One region of the Paenibacillus xylanilyticus genome, then DNA from elsewhere that is predicted to be linked to it. Evidence: predicted binding sites of a transcription regulator. Region 1 holds the regulator's gene; the other holds the start of a gene.

Region 1 (8,236 bases):
TGATGAACATGGGTGACGAAATTCGCAGAAATATGGCCTTATTCCCGATAGGTATTGTTATGAAACTTACGGATCTGTCCGCTCGTCAGATTCGATATTATGAACAGCACAGCTTGATTGTACCGGCAAGAACGTCAGGTAACCAACGTTTGTTTTCCTTTAATGACGTAGAACGATTGCTGGAGATCAAGGCTTTGATCGAAAAAGGTGTTAATATTGCCGGCATCAAGCAGGTTATGAATCCGGTATCCAAGGAATCCGAAGAAGCGACAGTCATCACCGCAGATACAGAAGTGAAGCGCAGAGAACTGTCGGATACACAGCTGCACCGTTTATTGAAGCAACAGCTGGTTTCGGGTAAGAGACCTGGACAAGTATCTCTCATTCAGGGAGAGCTTTCCCGATTTTTTAATAAAAAGTAAGTTCGCATAACTTGGCGAGTGAGGGGAAATCATGCAGTTGTGATGGCAGACTCCTTGACCCGTGGAACTTTCTAATGTACAAATATAACATGCAAGCCAAATAAGCAGAAAAGAAAGGGAGAGGTATCGTGAGTTATACAAAAGAAGACATTCTCCGCATCTCTAAAGAAGAAAACGTACGGTTCGTTCGATTGCAATTTACCGACTTGCTTGGAGCTATCAAAAACGTTGAAATTCCTGTAAGCCAATTGAATAAGGCTTTGGATAACAAAATGATGTTTGATGGTTCTTCCATTGAAGGTTATGTGCGTATTGAAGAATCCGACATGTACCTCTATCCGGATCTCGATTCTTGGCTGATTTTCCCTTGGGTAGCTGAGAACCGTGTTGCTCGCCTAATCTGTGATGTTTATTTGCCGGATGGCAACCCATTCCCTGGAGATCCACGCGGCATCTTGAAACGTAACCTGAAGGAAGCCGAAGAAATGGGATTCACTTCTTTCAATGTCGGTCCTGAACCAGAGTTCTTCTTGTTCAAAACAGACGAAAAAGGAAACCCGACTAATGAACTGAATGACCAAGGTGGATATTTCGACCTGGCGCCTACAGATCTTGGTGAAAACTGTCGTCGTGACATCGTTATCACACTTGAAGAAATGGGCTTTGAGATCGAAGCTTCCCACCATGAGGTAGCTCCAGGTCAGCATGAGATCGACTTTAAATATGCTGATGCGCTTAAAGCTGCTGACCAGATCCAAACGTTCAAACTCGTTGTTAAAACGATTGCACGTCAGCATGGTCTACATGCGACCTTTATGCCAAAACCATTGTTTGGTATGAACGGTTCCGGTATGCACTGCAACCAATCGTTGTTCCAAGGCAGTGCAAACGCATTTGTTGACGAGTCGGACGAGCTGGGTCTCAGCAAAACTGCACGTCACTTCATGGCTGGAACGCTGAAGCATGCGCGTGCGTTTGCAGCAATTACTAACCCAACTGTGAACTCATACAAACGTCTTGTACCAGGTTATGAAGCCCCTTGTTATGTAGCATGGTCCGCCAGTAACCGTAGCCCAATGATCCGTATTCCAGCTTCCCGTGGTTTGAGTACACGTGTAGAGGTTCGTAACCCGGATCCGGCTGCTAACCCTTACTTGGCTTTGGCTGTTTTATTGAAAGCAGGTCTGGACGGAATCAAACGTGAGCTTTCCTTACCAGCTCCAATTGACCGTAACATCTACATTATGTCAGAAGAAGAGCGTGTGGAAGAAGGCATTCCAAGCTTGCCAGCTGACCTGAAAGAAGCTTTGAACGAATTGATCCGCAGCGAAGTCATCTGTGATGCACTTGGCGATCACGCCCTGGCTCACTTCTACGAGTTGAAAGAAATTGAGTGGGATATGTACCGTACACAAGTCCACCAATGGGAACGCGATCAATATATCACGCTGTACTAGTATGGAGAGCCCTTGGCGCAATAGTGCCAAGGGCTTTTTTTGATGGATAACATAATGGGACAGCGGTGTGTAATATTCTTAAAAAAATAGCAACGTTTAATAGTATACATATAATAGGAATAGAGAAGATACATATTTTCCAAAGAAAAGATATTTTGATATGTTGATAATTCCATATAAACAAGTTATAATTCAATTATATTTTTAGCAATTTAATTTTAAATCATTAATTGGAGATGTTTATATGGATCAAGTGAAACAACTCGTTGCAAATCAGCGGGCATTCTTTTATACAGGACAAACTAAAAATATCGAGTATCGGATTAATGCTCTTCAGCAACTAAGACAAGGGATAGAGAAATATCAGCAACGGATCTTGGACGCACTGCATGCAGATTTGAATAAATCGGAAACAGAGGCGTATAACTCTGAAATTCGCATCGTTTTGGGTGAACTGGATTTTGCACTAGAACATCTTAAGGAATGGGCGGCGCCTAGAGCAGTGCCTACAAGTGCTGTAATACCTGATGGTACAAGCACGATCTATCCAGAACCTTATGGAGTTGCTCTCATTATTGCACCATGGAACTATCCGTTCCAATTGGGCTTTGGTCCTTTGATTGGAGCAATTGCGGCGGGTAACTGTGCTGTTATTAAGCCTTCTGAATTAACGCCGGCAGTGTCACGTCTGACGTACGACCTGATTACGGATATTTTCCCTAAGGAATATGTAGCAGTCATGGAAGGTGAAGTCGAAACCAGCACAGCCTTGTTGAAAGAGAAGTTTGATTATATTTTCTTTACGGGTAGCACAGGTGTTGGCCGCATCGTCATGAAAGCAGCAGCTGAGCATCTAACCCCGGTGACGCTTGAATTGGGTGGTAAAAGCCCTGTAATTGTTCATAAAGACGCGGATTTGCAGTTGGCAGCCCAGCGGATCGTTCGTGGCAAGTTCTTGAATGCTGGTCAGACCTGCGTTGCTCCGGATTACTTGCTTGTACATCAAGACGTACACGATAAACTGCTTGAAGAGATTGGTGCAGAGATTCAAGATAAATTCGGTAGAGATGTAATGGGAAATCCTAATTTTCCGCATATCGTCAACACACGTAACTTTGATCGACTATCTGTTTTCTTAGAAGGTGGTCATGCTCTGATTGGTGGTCGCTCTGATCGGGATCAGCTGCTGATTGAACCTACCTTGGTAGGAAATGTGGACTGGGGTTCACCTGTGATGCAAGAGGAGATATTCGGTCCCATTTTGCCGGTAATGACTTACGAGGATCTTAATCCTCTGCTCGCTGAGATTGTGCACCGTCCCAAACCGCTGGCGCTATACCTGTTCACGGAGCAAGAGGAGCTGCAGAATCAGGTTTTGGATCAAGTGTCCTTCGGTGGAGGATGCATTAATGATACGTTGTCTCATATGACTTCACATTTTTTACCGTTTGGCGGTGTAGGAGAGAGTGGTATGGGGTCATATCATGGTAAGCAAAGCTTTGAAGTGTTCTCCCATCACAAAAGCATTCTCAAACGATAAGAAATGGAAGTTAGCAAAGCCGACTGAATAGCGAAAAAAGAGGTTGTCCTATTGAACAGGGCAACCTCTTTTAGTCGTTACGTTTCATCTGACTTGCTGTGGAAGAAAGACTAGTGAATATCACGGAAAAGGCCAATCACTTTACCCAAAATGCTAACATGTTTTAAACGAAGTGGTTCAAATGTTGCATTCTCAGGCTGTAGACGAATGTGGTCTTTCTCTTTGTAGAAAGTTTTAACTGTAGCTTCGTCATCTTCAGTCATCGCAACGACAATATCTCCGTTATCTGCTGTTTGCTGCTGGCGCACGATAACGTAGTCTCCATTGACGATCCCTGCTTCGATCATACTGTCACCAACAACAGAGAGCATAAATACTTTCTGTTCTCCAACATAATGTGTTGGTAGCGGGAAGTAATCCTCGATGTTCTCAGTTGCGGTAATCGGTACCCCTGCAGTGACTTTACCTACGACGGGAATGCGAGCAACACTGTGTGCAAACTGATGGGAGTGTTCTGATTCCTCCTGGCTTAACAACTCAATGGCTCTCGGTTTAGTAGGGTCACGTCTAATGAGACCTTTCTTCTCCAAGCGGTCCAGATGTCCATGAACCGTAGAACTGGAAGCCAGTCCAACCGCTTCTCCAATCTCACGTACGGAAGGAGGATATCCCTTCAACCGGACTTCATTGCGTATAAACTCCAGAATAGCTTGCTGCCTGCTGGATATCTTCGACATACCGTATCAACCCCATTTTAGTAACGTTTGGGAAAATTATAACATAGAACCTCCGTTCGTACAAACATAAGTTCTAAATAAAATCCCGAAAAACCAATGTTTTTGAGTGATTTCTTTGTCTAGTGCATCAAGTGAATAGAATAGTAGTATTTGATTTGGATTCACCTAGAAAATTTCGGGAAATAAGGGGTTTGAAATAAAGCGAACAATTGTTCTAAAAATCTGTTGTACAAAACAAGTGTTCGTGTTATATTGATTTTAACAGATAGGAACAAACGTTTGGAGGACGATAAATTATGAGATATTCCACTTATCAAAGTATTTACGAACCGGTGAACTCGGAAGCGGTCAAGTCTAACATAGGTAACTTTAAGAACTGGTTTGCAAAAGCTAAGATGCCAACATGGATGTTAAAGATGATTATGGCATCATTAATTATATTTATTGGCTGCAGCACTGTATTGACTGTGTTTGCAGGAGACGAGAATAATGTTCTTCCTGGCAGCAAAATAGCAGTGTCCCAGGGTGAAACGCTGTGGAGCGTGTCATTGGAGCATAAACCGGAAAATATGGATACGCGTATATATATAGAAGCAATTAAGAAAGTGAATCAGCTTCAAACCACTTCAATTCAAGCTGGACAAGTCCTGATTTTGCCTCAGTTTACACGTTAATACCATGATTCATTCGAGCGAGTAAGTAGCAGCCTTGACAAGCCGCCTCGATCATGTCAAAGTTAGTATGACTTTGTATTTTTGGAGGGGACAAGATTGGATATAGATAGCCTGGTAGCACGCATTAACGAATTGGCTCGTAAACAAAAGTCCACTGGACTTTCAGAGGAAGAACTTGCCGAACGTGCTAAACTTAGAGAAATTTACTTAAACAACATCCGCAGCAACTTCAGACAGCAACTGGATTCCATTGAAATTGTAGATGATGAGAAAGATCAAGGCCACCAAGGCAAACTCAAACACTAAGGAAACCTAAAGATATCATTATGATATTTAGGTTTCTTCCTTTTATTTTGAGAATGCAAATTTATAGGGGGAATGTCGGTTTACGATTTTTGTAAGCCGATACAAAGATGACATAAGGGGGATTCTCATGGCTCGTTCGTTCGAGAGAACGGTTCGGAAAAATTCAAAGCAGTTGAATCAGCAACGCAAAAAAAATGGTCAACCGATTTCGGGTACGCCCGGTGAGGACATTTTCAAAGGACGCAGTCTTCTGTTTCCTATTTTCCTCATTGGACTTGCGTTTTTGTATCTGTTTATGAGCACATTTCTTGTTAAAGCTCCGATGACAACATGGGACTGGGTAACGATGCTTTTGTATGTGTTTTTGGCTGTGATTTTTATGCTTCGTCGTCCTTACATTAAAATCGGGAGCAACCGGATTATAACAACCAAAGGGAATCGGGAACGCTCCATTGGAGTAGATGACATCGTTAAGTTTAGATTTGAGCAGGGAACGGTAGTTATCGAACATAACAGCCGTGGCAAAAGATGGGTGTTCACTAAACTGTTGAACCGCTATGACACAGATGCCATTACTGAACGACTTCTGAAATTTGCCAAAGCACATCAGATTACTGTAGAAACAGACGAGAAAAAGTAATTATTCACAAAGGGGAAGATGATCGGAATGGCATTAAAAGCGATTTTGTTCGACCTGGATGATACTTTATTGTGGGATGAACGCAGTGTGCGTGAAGCATTTCACGAAACTTGCCTGCTTGCTTCACAAGAAACCGGCGTTGATGCTGAGGCATTGGAAGAAGCTGTTCGTAATGAAGCTCGTAGTCTATATGAATCATATGAAACCTTTCCATTTACCAAAATGATTGGTATCAATCCGTTTGAAGGACTTTGGGCTAATTTTACTGGTGGTGACCAGCCGGAATTCCGTCAATTGGAGCAGCTTGCCCCTGTATATCGTAAGGAGTCCTGGCGTCGTGGCTTATTGAAGCTGGGAGTGGACCGTGAAGATTTGGCTGAACGTCTTGCCTCGCAATTTGGAGCAGAGCGAAGATCCAGACCTCATGTATATGAGGAAACAATGGACACTTTACGTCACTTACAGGGGAAATTCAAACTGCTGCTCTTGACGAATGGGTGTCCTGCTCTGCAGCAAGAGAAGTTGGATGGTGTGCCTGAACTGGCTCCTTTCTTCGATGAGATCATCATCTCGGGTACTTTTGGAAAAGGAAAACCGGATCCGTCTATCTTTGAACATGCACTCAGCAAACTTGGGGTAAAACCAGAAGAAGGTTTGATGGTTGGAGATAAACTCACGACGGATATCCGCGGAGCTTTGTCAGCAGGAATCCAGGCTGTCTGGATTAATCGGGAGAACAAAGTGAACTCGGAGTCGTATGTACCTGATCATGAGATTAAGCACTTATCAGAATTAGATCGTATTATTGCTAATTTCTGATTATTTCAGAATTGACAATGGTGCATTTTAAAACATTGATAGCCTGGGTGAATGATGCAAAATCATTCACGGGTATCAATGTTTTTTTGTTTGTTTGAAGCTTAATAACAGCAGTATAGTGAAGAAATATCAAAAATAAATAAAAAAAGTATTGAAATGTAGGAAGCACTGTTTTAGAATATAACTAACATACTAGTATGACTAGTATGGGAATCCTTAAAGCAGTTAACTTTTGACATATCCAGGTTATGGAGTCAGAAGCTATCGCTTTATTATTTTCATGTATATTGTAAGCGCTTTACATAGTTTTGGGAAATATTAATTTTTGGAATACAACAGGTACCCGTGAGATTGAGCAATAAGATAACAATCTGAACCTAAGTGTATCCATTAACATTAGTTTAAATTGATATCGCTTACATTACCGAGTGTCTATTATGCAGTGGGGGTGAAATTTTCTGCAAGGTCTTCGATAGAAAGAAGTGAAGATGGGAGTTGTCATGAAGTACTTTTGATTTTATAAAGTTTATTTGATCGGAGTGAATCAGATATGAAGTCAGAAACTGCTAAAACCACGCTTACGATGACCTCATTACGCAAAGAAAGCAGGTTAAGAACGGCTGGAGCCTTACTCCGCAAAGATTGGCAGCTGTATTCACTATTAATACTTCCAGTGATCTATCTGATTATTTTTAAATACGGACCGATGATTGGTAATGTGATAGCCTTTAGAAGGTTTGTACCGGGAGGCAGCATTTTTGGTGAGACTTGGGTTGGGTTAAGGTATTTTCAGATGTTCGTTCAAGACCCAACGTTCTGGAAGGTATTTGGAAACACACTCATACTGGGCGGGCTTGCATTACTCTTCACATTCCCGGTTCCCATTATCTTTGCGCTGCTTTTGAATGAAGTAAAAAGTAAACGCTTCAAAAAGTTCGTTCAGACTGCATCCTATCTGCCACATTTCTTATCGATCGTTATCGTAGCCGGTATGATTTTGCAACTAACGGCAGTGAATGGATCCATTAATGGCTTGGTTGCATTCTTTACTGGAGACAATATTCCCTTTATGCAGCGCGCCGAATGGTTCAGAACGATCTATATAAGCTCTGAAATTTGGCAAGGCATGGGCTGGGGAGCCATTTTGTATCTTGCCGCATTAACGACAATCGATGATTCTTTGTATGAAGCTGCACGGATTGACGGTGCGAATCGCTGGAAACAGACGATCCATGTAACCATACCAGGCATTTTGCCAACGATTGTTACTTTGTTAATTCTGAATATGGGTAATTTTCTTGCTGTTGGATTTGAGAAAATTCTCCTCCTTTACAATCCGCTTATCTATGATACATCGGACGTGATTTCCACTTATCTGTATCGTGTAGGTTTGCAATCCAGCAACTTCAGTTACGCGACTGCGATTGGATTATTCGAATCACTCATCGGACTGATCTTGGTATTCTCAGTAAATGCAATCTCACGCAGACTAACACAACGAAGCTTGTGGTAAAGGAGGGATAACATGCAGGAATCAAAATCATACAAAGTCTTCAAAGTATTTAACACCATCTTTTTGCTGCTTGTGGTGTTCATCACACTCTATCCATTCCTGAATGTTGTAGCACAGTCTTTCAGTAG
Region 2 (8,236 bases), 500 kb from region 1:
ATGCTGGCAGCAATGACAACACTCGCTGCAATGTAAAGAGGCTTGCGCTGGCGTTTTTGTTTATGGTGCTGCACATTGGAGATGTTCTCCATGCGTTTTCTCATTTGGTCATTTGTTTTCATCTGATCCACCGCTCTCTTATAATTTCGTTTGAATTGTTCCTCGTTCATTCGGTTCCTCCCCTTCAAGCTCCAGTTTTAACAGCTGTCTCCCCCGCTGTAATCGCATCTTCACCGCTGATTCGCTAATCTGTAAAATTTCACTGATTTTTCGGACTGGATAATCCTCGTAATAATACAGATGAACCACCGCTCTATACTTGATGGGCAATGACAGCACGAGTTCGATGAGCACCCGGTCTTCAGGATCATCGGTCGTTAGAAATTCTGCTCCCTCCAGATTGACCTCCCGTTTGCGCCAGCCTCTACCTAATAAGGATTTGCAGTGATTGGTGATGACTCGGATCAACCATGCTTTCTGATGCTCTGCATCGTTGAACGTAGGGGCTTTTTCCATTAGCTTGATGAAGGTATCCTGAGTAGCTTCCTCCGCGTCCTCTCGTCTCCCAAGGTGTACCATGGCTATTCGGAACAGAGTATCCGCATAAGTCTCATAAATGTTCATCACATGATCGCCCGGTTGGGGCACGGATCGCCGCATGGTTGTTCAGCCCTCCTTTATACCTCTAACACTCTTAAGGACGGCATTTGGTCACATTTTGTTGAAAAGTTTCAGGATGTTGAAGAAATGATTGGATTCGGCATTCAAATTGCATACAAAAATACCGACCCTCAAATTTCAAAGGTCGGTTTACCCATTCGGGAGAAGAAAACAATGGTTATAACTTTCATTATGGTCCACTCTTTGCAGTTATATACCATCTTGCTTTAACGCTAGTTGTTATTTGGACAATTCTGTAATATCAACGTTCATATGCTCCGTAAGCATTAAGGTAACATCCACTTTCACTTTGCTCCATAATAACGTCATTTTATGAATGTAACCTCTCACCGAATAATTTACCGTTAAACTTAGCTCAGACCTCTGTTCATCAATGATCTTAATATGGTGTTCCTTTAAACTTTGTTTGGATCGGTACATCTCTAAGGCGATTTTCTTTTGGGTACCGTCTAAGTAATCAACATAGACCGATTTCATCTTAAAGTTTGAAGCGTATATTTTATGCTTATCTACCTCCAGAGCACTTAACAGATAGGGAAGCTCTACCAGCCTCTTCACGAGTGCAAGTTCCTCAGAAGTCTGTCTCACCGTACACGCCTCCTTCTTCAAGTTTGACCGTGACCAATTGATCAAAATCGACCCATTCAAATCCATTGTGCATTTCAATTTTGATTTTCTTTCCAACGGTACTGACTGAAGTAACGATTCCGTGTATATATCGATTGCCCGACTCATTAAACACTTCAATGGTGGCTTGTAATGTATAGTTGAGCGACATATCTACATTTTGAGCCATGATCTCCCACTCATCCTCATGAATTAGCGGTTTGGCTTGAACATGAATTTGAGTACGATGCTGTATGATTCGCTCTTTATGTTGTGGAAGCATCATGCGGCTTGATTCCCATAATCCATTGGCCTCAAGTTTTTTGCTCATTTGTAGTGCCCCCCAATTTTAGATGCTCTATCGATTGCCTGACCAGCAGCTGTAATGGAGCTTGCTCGAAGTATGGCAATGTCGCCAAATCGATCCTTAATGTCGTCCATCACCTGATCAATAGCCCGTTTGTGCTCCTGATCATCAAAGAAAGATAGTTGATATGTATCCGCGTCGGATAATTGAGAAAGGGATACGCCTACACGGCGCACCGGTTGCCCATCCCAGTGTTGATGAAATATGCGTTTGGCAATCTTGCACACATCAACGGTTATGTTTGTTGGATCAGACAGCTTAACCTGCCTGTGAAAGCCTGTTGGATGGTCGAAATCTGCTCCAGACACACTCACGGAAACGACACTACCCATCAGTCCTTTTTTACGAGCTCTTCGGCATACTTCAGTACAGATATCAAGGATGACCACTTCGATCTCCCAAGCCTCTGTGTAATCTCTAGGCAAGGTCATTCCGTTGCCAATATCCTTTTGTGTACTGTGTGTGTTGACGGTTACCGGCGAGTTATCGAGTCCATTGGCGATGCGCCAGATCACTTCTCCATTCACGCCCCATTTACTCTTGAGTTGGGTAAGAGGTGTATTCGCCAAATCTCTAATCGTTCGGATACCCATCTTCCACAGATGTTTTTCCATTCTTGAGCCAATCCCCCACATATCGCGGATGGGCTTATCTCCAATGTGGAGGTGTAATTCTTCTTTCTTTAAGTGGAAAATGCCCCCTTTGACCTTTTTAGCGATCATATCGCAGCATAATTTACTAATGATTTTGTTTTCACCAATGCCCGCTCTTGCGTAAACCCCTGTTTCATTATAGATCTTATCTTGAATTTGCTTGGCTAGATCGACAGGATCATTACCAAACAGATGCATAGACCCTGTAAAATCAGCGAATAATTCGTCTATACTGTACGGCTCAACCAGATCGGTAAACTCCTCAATAATGGACATGATTTGAGTAGATACTTCAATGTATTCTTGCATATGAGGTCTAACAATGATTAGTTCAGGGCACTTCTGAAGCGACTGCCAGAGTGGTTCTGCGGTGGATACACCCCTCGCTTTGGCTAATGGACAAGCAGCAAGAATAATGCCAGAGCGTCTTGCTGGGTCGCCTGCAACGGCAAGTGGTCTATTTTTGTATTGAGGCATTTTCGCCTTTTCGACTGAAGCATAAAAGCTCTGCATATCTATGAGCATAATGGTTCGCTGCTTAGTCAACACTGAAATCACTCCTGTACTTAAGAACGTATGTTTGTATATATTATAAACCGAACACACGTTCTTTATGCAAGAGGTAAATATTTATATTCCTCCGAGGGATAGTCATACTCAACTTTCAGAAGCGTGTCTTATGACAAAGAAAGACCCTGAGGGAACAAACCCTCAAGGTCGATCAAAGACTTTTTCATGATTGATCTCTTTTTCTCAATTAACTACGCAATATCTCATATACACCCCAACGATGCTACAAAAGGAGCCCGAGCCATTAAAACAATAAGATATAAGATATCTATTGTGTAATAAATATAAAGTGCATATCCCTTCTATATAAACAGATTATGGTTTGATTTGTCAGCCTGGCCCAGATAATAACCAACCCCACCAATAGTAACCTGATCCATGATCTCTTCCCGCTGGATCCCCATCAGATCCATAGACATCTGACAAGCAACCATTTCAACACCTTGTGCTAACGCAGTTTGAATCAATTCTTCCAGAGAGGCGACGTTGTTTTTCTTCATGATGCCGCGAATTACTTTAGGACCGACACCAATCATATTCATTTTGGACAAGCCTAACTTGTGACTACCACGTGGCAGCATAAGATCAAACATACGGCCTATCATGTTTTTGGATACCGGTCCCGGCTGATGCTTGCGAATAATATTTAGTCCCCAGAATGTATAAAACATGGTTACTTTGCGCCCGCTTGCAGCTGCGCCATTAGCAATAATAAGAGAGGCTATTGCTTTATCCAGGTCGCCACTGAAGACAACCATCGTACTGGCAGGTTCAACATTCTGAGCTTCCGAAGCAGATGATCTGACCTGCTCTGTCTGCTTGGTTAGTACTGCTTCTATGATACCGTGCTTACCACGTTCCAACTGTAGGAGTGCTGCGCCAGACATTCCTGCCCATGCCTTTACATCTTCGTAAAACCCTGGATCAGAAGCTTTTACCCGCAGCGTTTCTCCATCGGATAGTTGATCCATCTTCTGCTTTACTTGTATTAACGGACCAGGGCAGCTCAATCCGCATACATCCAATTCCCCATCGATACGTAATGGCTGAGAAGAGAGTTGATCCGTCTGATGTAATGTATTTTGCTTTGGATGAGAAACATGAGCGCCATGATTCTGATCATCTGTAACCTCATGCTTTTGGCCAGGAGCTGGTTTAAATTGCGCTTGGCGATACGTTTTGAATCCACCACTCAAATTTTTAACGGTGAAACCGTGCTGACGCAAAATTTGTGTTGCAGTATATCCCCGTAAACCTACTTGGCAGTATACCCAGATTTCTTTAGAGACATCTAGCTCATCCATTCTCTCACGAAGCTCATCCACTGGGATGTTTAATGATCCGGGAATGTGGCCATTCCGATGCTCCAGCTCGCTACGTACATCTAGTAGTATGGTTTGCTCCGGCTGGCGCATAGACAGCTGATCATAGGTGAATGTGTTGACACGTCCAGCCAGAATATTATCTGCTGCATACCCAGCCATATTAACCGGATCTTTTGCTGATGAATAGGGCGGTGCATAACTCAGTTCAAGTTCAGTCAAGTCGCTTATATGACCCCCAAAATGAATAGCAACGGCAATATCATCAATCCGTTTATCCACTCCTTCGAATCCGACTGCCTGGGCACCCAGGATTTTTCCTTCAGGTGAGAACAGCAATTTCAGAGTAATTGCACTTGATCCTGGATAATACGATGCATGAGAAGCAGGATGAACAATCACCGTTTGATAATCCACGTTAAGACGTTTTAATGTTTTTTCATTGCTGCCCGTGGTTGCTCCAGTCAGTCCAAACACTTTAATAATAGAAGTCCCTTGTGTTCCTTGGTAGGTAGAATGTATGCCAGCAATCCGATCCGCAGCAATACGTCCTTGTTTGTTCGCAGGACCTGCAAGCGGAATCGCTGTCTTGGTTCCATGGATGTAATCACTGACCTCAATTGCATCACCAACCGCATATATATGCGGTATATTGGTTTCCATGCCCTCATCAACAATGATGTGTCCACGTGTCCCTAGGGCAATACCACTGCTTTGCAGAAATGTGGTATCTGGCGACACGCCAATCGCGAGAATCACAAGATCTCCTTTTAAAACGTGACCATCTGCAAGCTCGACCCCGATGCCATGCTCCAGTGAACGAAAACCCTTAACACGCTTGGAAAACTGTAAAGTAACACCATGCTGCTCCATTTCTTGTGCCAGTGCAGCTGCGAGTTCAGGATCAAATGGAGTTAGCACTTGTTCATTACCCTCGACCAGCGTTACATGTAGTCCGGCTTCCCTCAAATTTTCTGCCATTTCAACACCAATAAATCCACCACCAATAATGATTGCTGATTCGTTGTTAGATGCACTTATTGCATCTTTGATTCGATCAATATCTGGAATGTTACGCACTGTATAAATCAATGGATTATCTATACCCGGCAAATCAGGGACCATCGGACGTGCACCGGGAGACAGAATTAACTCGTCATAGGTTTCTTCGTATTGACCGCGCTCCTCGCTGTTCACTAGAATCGTTTGATGCTGGGGGTTGATGGATATGACCTCACTCTGTGTACGTACATCAATTCGGAAGCGATCTGCCATTCCTTTAGGTGTTTGTACTAACAAACGGTCACGCTCAGCAATCGTTCCGCCTATATAATAAGGTAAGCCGCAGTTGGCAAATGAAATGTAGGGACCCTTTTCAAATATGACGATTTCAGCATGTTCATCCAGCCGGCGTAGGCGGGCAGCTGCTGACGCACCACCCGCTACTCCACCAACAATGACTACTTTCTTACTCATGATTCACATTCATCCTCTCCAAATAAAACAGTTATAATCTGTTCAATACGTTGGTTTGCAAGTATATAATTCACTTCGAGGCCATTTCGCTCCGTATCAACAATTCCTGCACTACGCAGCTTCTGTAAATGCTGGGAAACGGTCGATTGCGGCAGATCCAGACACTCCTGCATATAGGAAACATTACATTTCTTTTTACGCATCAACCCGCGCACAATGCACAGGCGTATAGGATGGGAAAGGGCCTTCAGTAAGTTAGCAGGTTCCTCAAACTGCTTCAAATCACCGCTATCGTTAAAACCGAGTTTATCCAAAGTTAACCCTCCTGTATCGTTATATTAGAATAATACGATATAGTAAAATGAAAGTCAAACGACTTTGTTTGTTAATATTATCCTTTGTAGTGGTTATCTCCTATATTAACTCACTCTTAATTCTATACTTCATCTTATTTTTAGGACAATAAAAAGACGTTGTCATGCGCTATGACAACGTCCTTTTTCAATTAACATATTCACTATCCTCTGATTTACTATTCTTAAGTATTACATATTCAAGCCTGATCGAGATTCAGGTCCAGAAAAGCTCTTCATTCCAATAAATATTACATTTGTGACCCAAGCTGTATCAAAACCTCTGCATCTTCTTGAGCTATTCCCTTGCCAATCTTGGCTTGCACTTGATGGACAAATCCGTTGATTGCGCCTTTTTTTCCTCCCTCATTACCTGACTCATCGGCTCGTTCTACTTTGGTCAATTGTTCCTTCAATCGATCAGCCAGCTCTTGATCATTAGCGAGGAACTTGTCGATAAGTCCTGCCATGCCTTTATAGGTAAGGATCACCTCATAAGAAAAAGAAGAATTCGTAGCGTTCCCAGCGATATCATGGGCGGAAGCATGGACCAAATGCTCCCCAACACCATTCAAATAGGCGGGGCGATCTGCAAGCACAGCATCACAATCACTTTTAGCTACACCTGATAATGCATCCTGAGCGGAGCATTCGATCCGGACTTCCTCATCCAGCTCATAGACGGATTTTCCTGAAAACTCGATGATAGGAGCCGTTTTGTCAATCTTAACTTCGGTAGTAGAGGGTACCCCGGGCACACCATAAGCCGATGCCGACCAATAAGTTACGGCCGTCACCCCTTCTTCGCGTACGGTAAATTCAGTGGTACCGCCTTCGGTCTCGCCCAGATTGATTTCCTCAGCCCCCGAAGTTTCGAAAAAGATGGAGCTTGCTCCTTCCGAGTTTAGCGTAATTGAAACATCTTCATGATGCCAACCCTGCTCATTTGCCTGCGGATTAAACACAGCTTCAGTTAAGGGAGCCGTATTATCTTTAACCGTTACGGAAAAATCGTCATAGTAAGCTGTAGAGATATTATAGCGGCTGGTTACCGCAATTAGTCTGCCATAAGCTGTTCCTTCCGGTGCCGTACCGCGGAGAGTTACTTTTTGCCATTGGTGAAGTCGCGATTCATCCAGATGCGTTTCCAAAGTAGACAAGCTCTGCCCTTCTGCGTTATAAAATCGGAACATGAAACCAGGCTGGCCTGACTCAATATAGATTTGAGTACTTGCGGTATACTCCTCTCCAGGCACTAATGGAATTGGATCGCTTTGCACTGCAACGGAGGCAGTACGAACAAGGTCCGTTGTTTTCAGGCTATAATCACCGGCATAACGCTTGTTGCTGCTCCGCTCAAAATAAACATCTCTACTTGTTGCAAACAGTGAAGTCCAGCCAGGCAGCTTTCCGCTCTCTTCTGGCTGCTCCAACCCCGCATTGTTTACCGGCAAAGGGAGCCCCGGCGGTTCCGCCACAATCTCTCCATCAATTTGGATCCGATACAGAACCGTATTGGTTGCGAGATCTGTAAAATACAGGTCCCCATCCATGCCAAGATCAAATCTCGAAGCATCCGTTAATGTTCTGAAATCCAGTGTTTCCGGATCAATCACCGTTAGCTTGTTGTTAAACAGGACATACAAAAGTCCGTCTTCCGACCAGCGCATCGGATGATGATGCCACTGGGTGTAATAGAGCTTCGGATATATCTTCTTATATTTTACAAGTTGGTACGTGTCCGGATCGATTGCAAATATATATTCGTAGGATGCTCCCCAGATCAATCCATCCGGCCCGAGAGACAGGTCCCCAATGAAAATCGGATCGACAAGTTCGGGAATATCCAGCGTAAACTCCGTTATTTTTTGCTCATTTTGAACATCCCACACAAAAATTTTGGCCTCCTGCTCGCTCGGCGTGGAGCCCAGTCCTCCTCTGATGGTTGTAGATCCAAAAACCTTCCCGTCAACATAAGCGGTACTAAGCACACTCTGATTCTGAACTACGTTTCGATGGACTTTGGTTTCACCTGTAGCGGTATCATGGACTGTAAGCGATCCTCCCAGTGTCCCGTATCCTGAAATGGTCGAAATAAACAGCTTACCGTCCCCTTCAGACATATGCACAAGACGTTCCTGATCGTTCCCGAGTACAGCGAGACGCTGCGGATTCGTGCTTCCCGGTTCCTGATTCAGATCATAAACG

What was found. Region 1 encodes LexA, which represses DNA repair genes until DNA is damaged. Its sites were predicted from a motif close to CGAACATATGTTCG; they were not measured.
Region 2: a site for LexA is predicted at 2,877-2,890, ahead of F4V51_RS15630 (DNA polymerase IV). Genes of this name have one in related genera too.

What each region holds. Positions count from the first base shown of each region.
Region 1 is NZ_CP044310.1:4,000,657-4,008,892, reverse strand. It holds gene F4V51_RS17635 (MerR family transcriptional regulator) at 9-422, shown strand; gene glnA (type I glutamate--ammonia ligase) at 551-1,879, shown strand; gene F4V51_RS17625 (aldehyde dehydrogenase) at 2,124-3,419, shown strand; gene lexA (transcriptional repressor LexA) at 3,530-4,156, opposite strand; gene F4V51_RS17615 (LysM peptidoglycan-binding domain-containing protein) at 4,453-4,830, shown strand; gene F4V51_RS17610 (DUF896 domain-containing protein) at 4,927-5,136, shown strand; gene F4V51_RS17605 (hypothetical protein) at 5,264-5,776, shown strand; gene F4V51_RS17600 (HAD family hydrolase) at 5,804-6,595, shown strand; gene F4V51_RS17595 (ABC transporter permease) at 7,179-8,108, shown strand; gene F4V51_RS17590 (carbohydrate ABC transporter permease) at 8,121-8,236, shown strand, end outside.
Region 2 is NZ_CP044310.1:3,504,292-3,512,527, forward strand. It holds gene F4V51_RS15610 (hypothetical protein) at 1-170, opposite strand, end outside; gene F4V51_RS15615 (RNA polymerase sigma factor) at 139-660, opposite strand; gene F4V51_RS15620 (YhjD family protein) at 901-1,269, opposite strand; gene F4V51_RS15625 (YolD-like family protein) at 1,253-1,618, opposite strand; gene F4V51_RS15630 (DNA polymerase IV) at 1,615-2,832, opposite strand; gene F4V51_RS15635 (FAD-dependent oxidoreductase) at 3,180-5,675, opposite strand; gene F4V51_RS15640 (ArsR/SmtB family transcription factor) at 5,672-5,989, opposite strand; gene F4V51_RS15645 (NHL repeat-containing protein) at 6,280-8,236, opposite strand, start outside.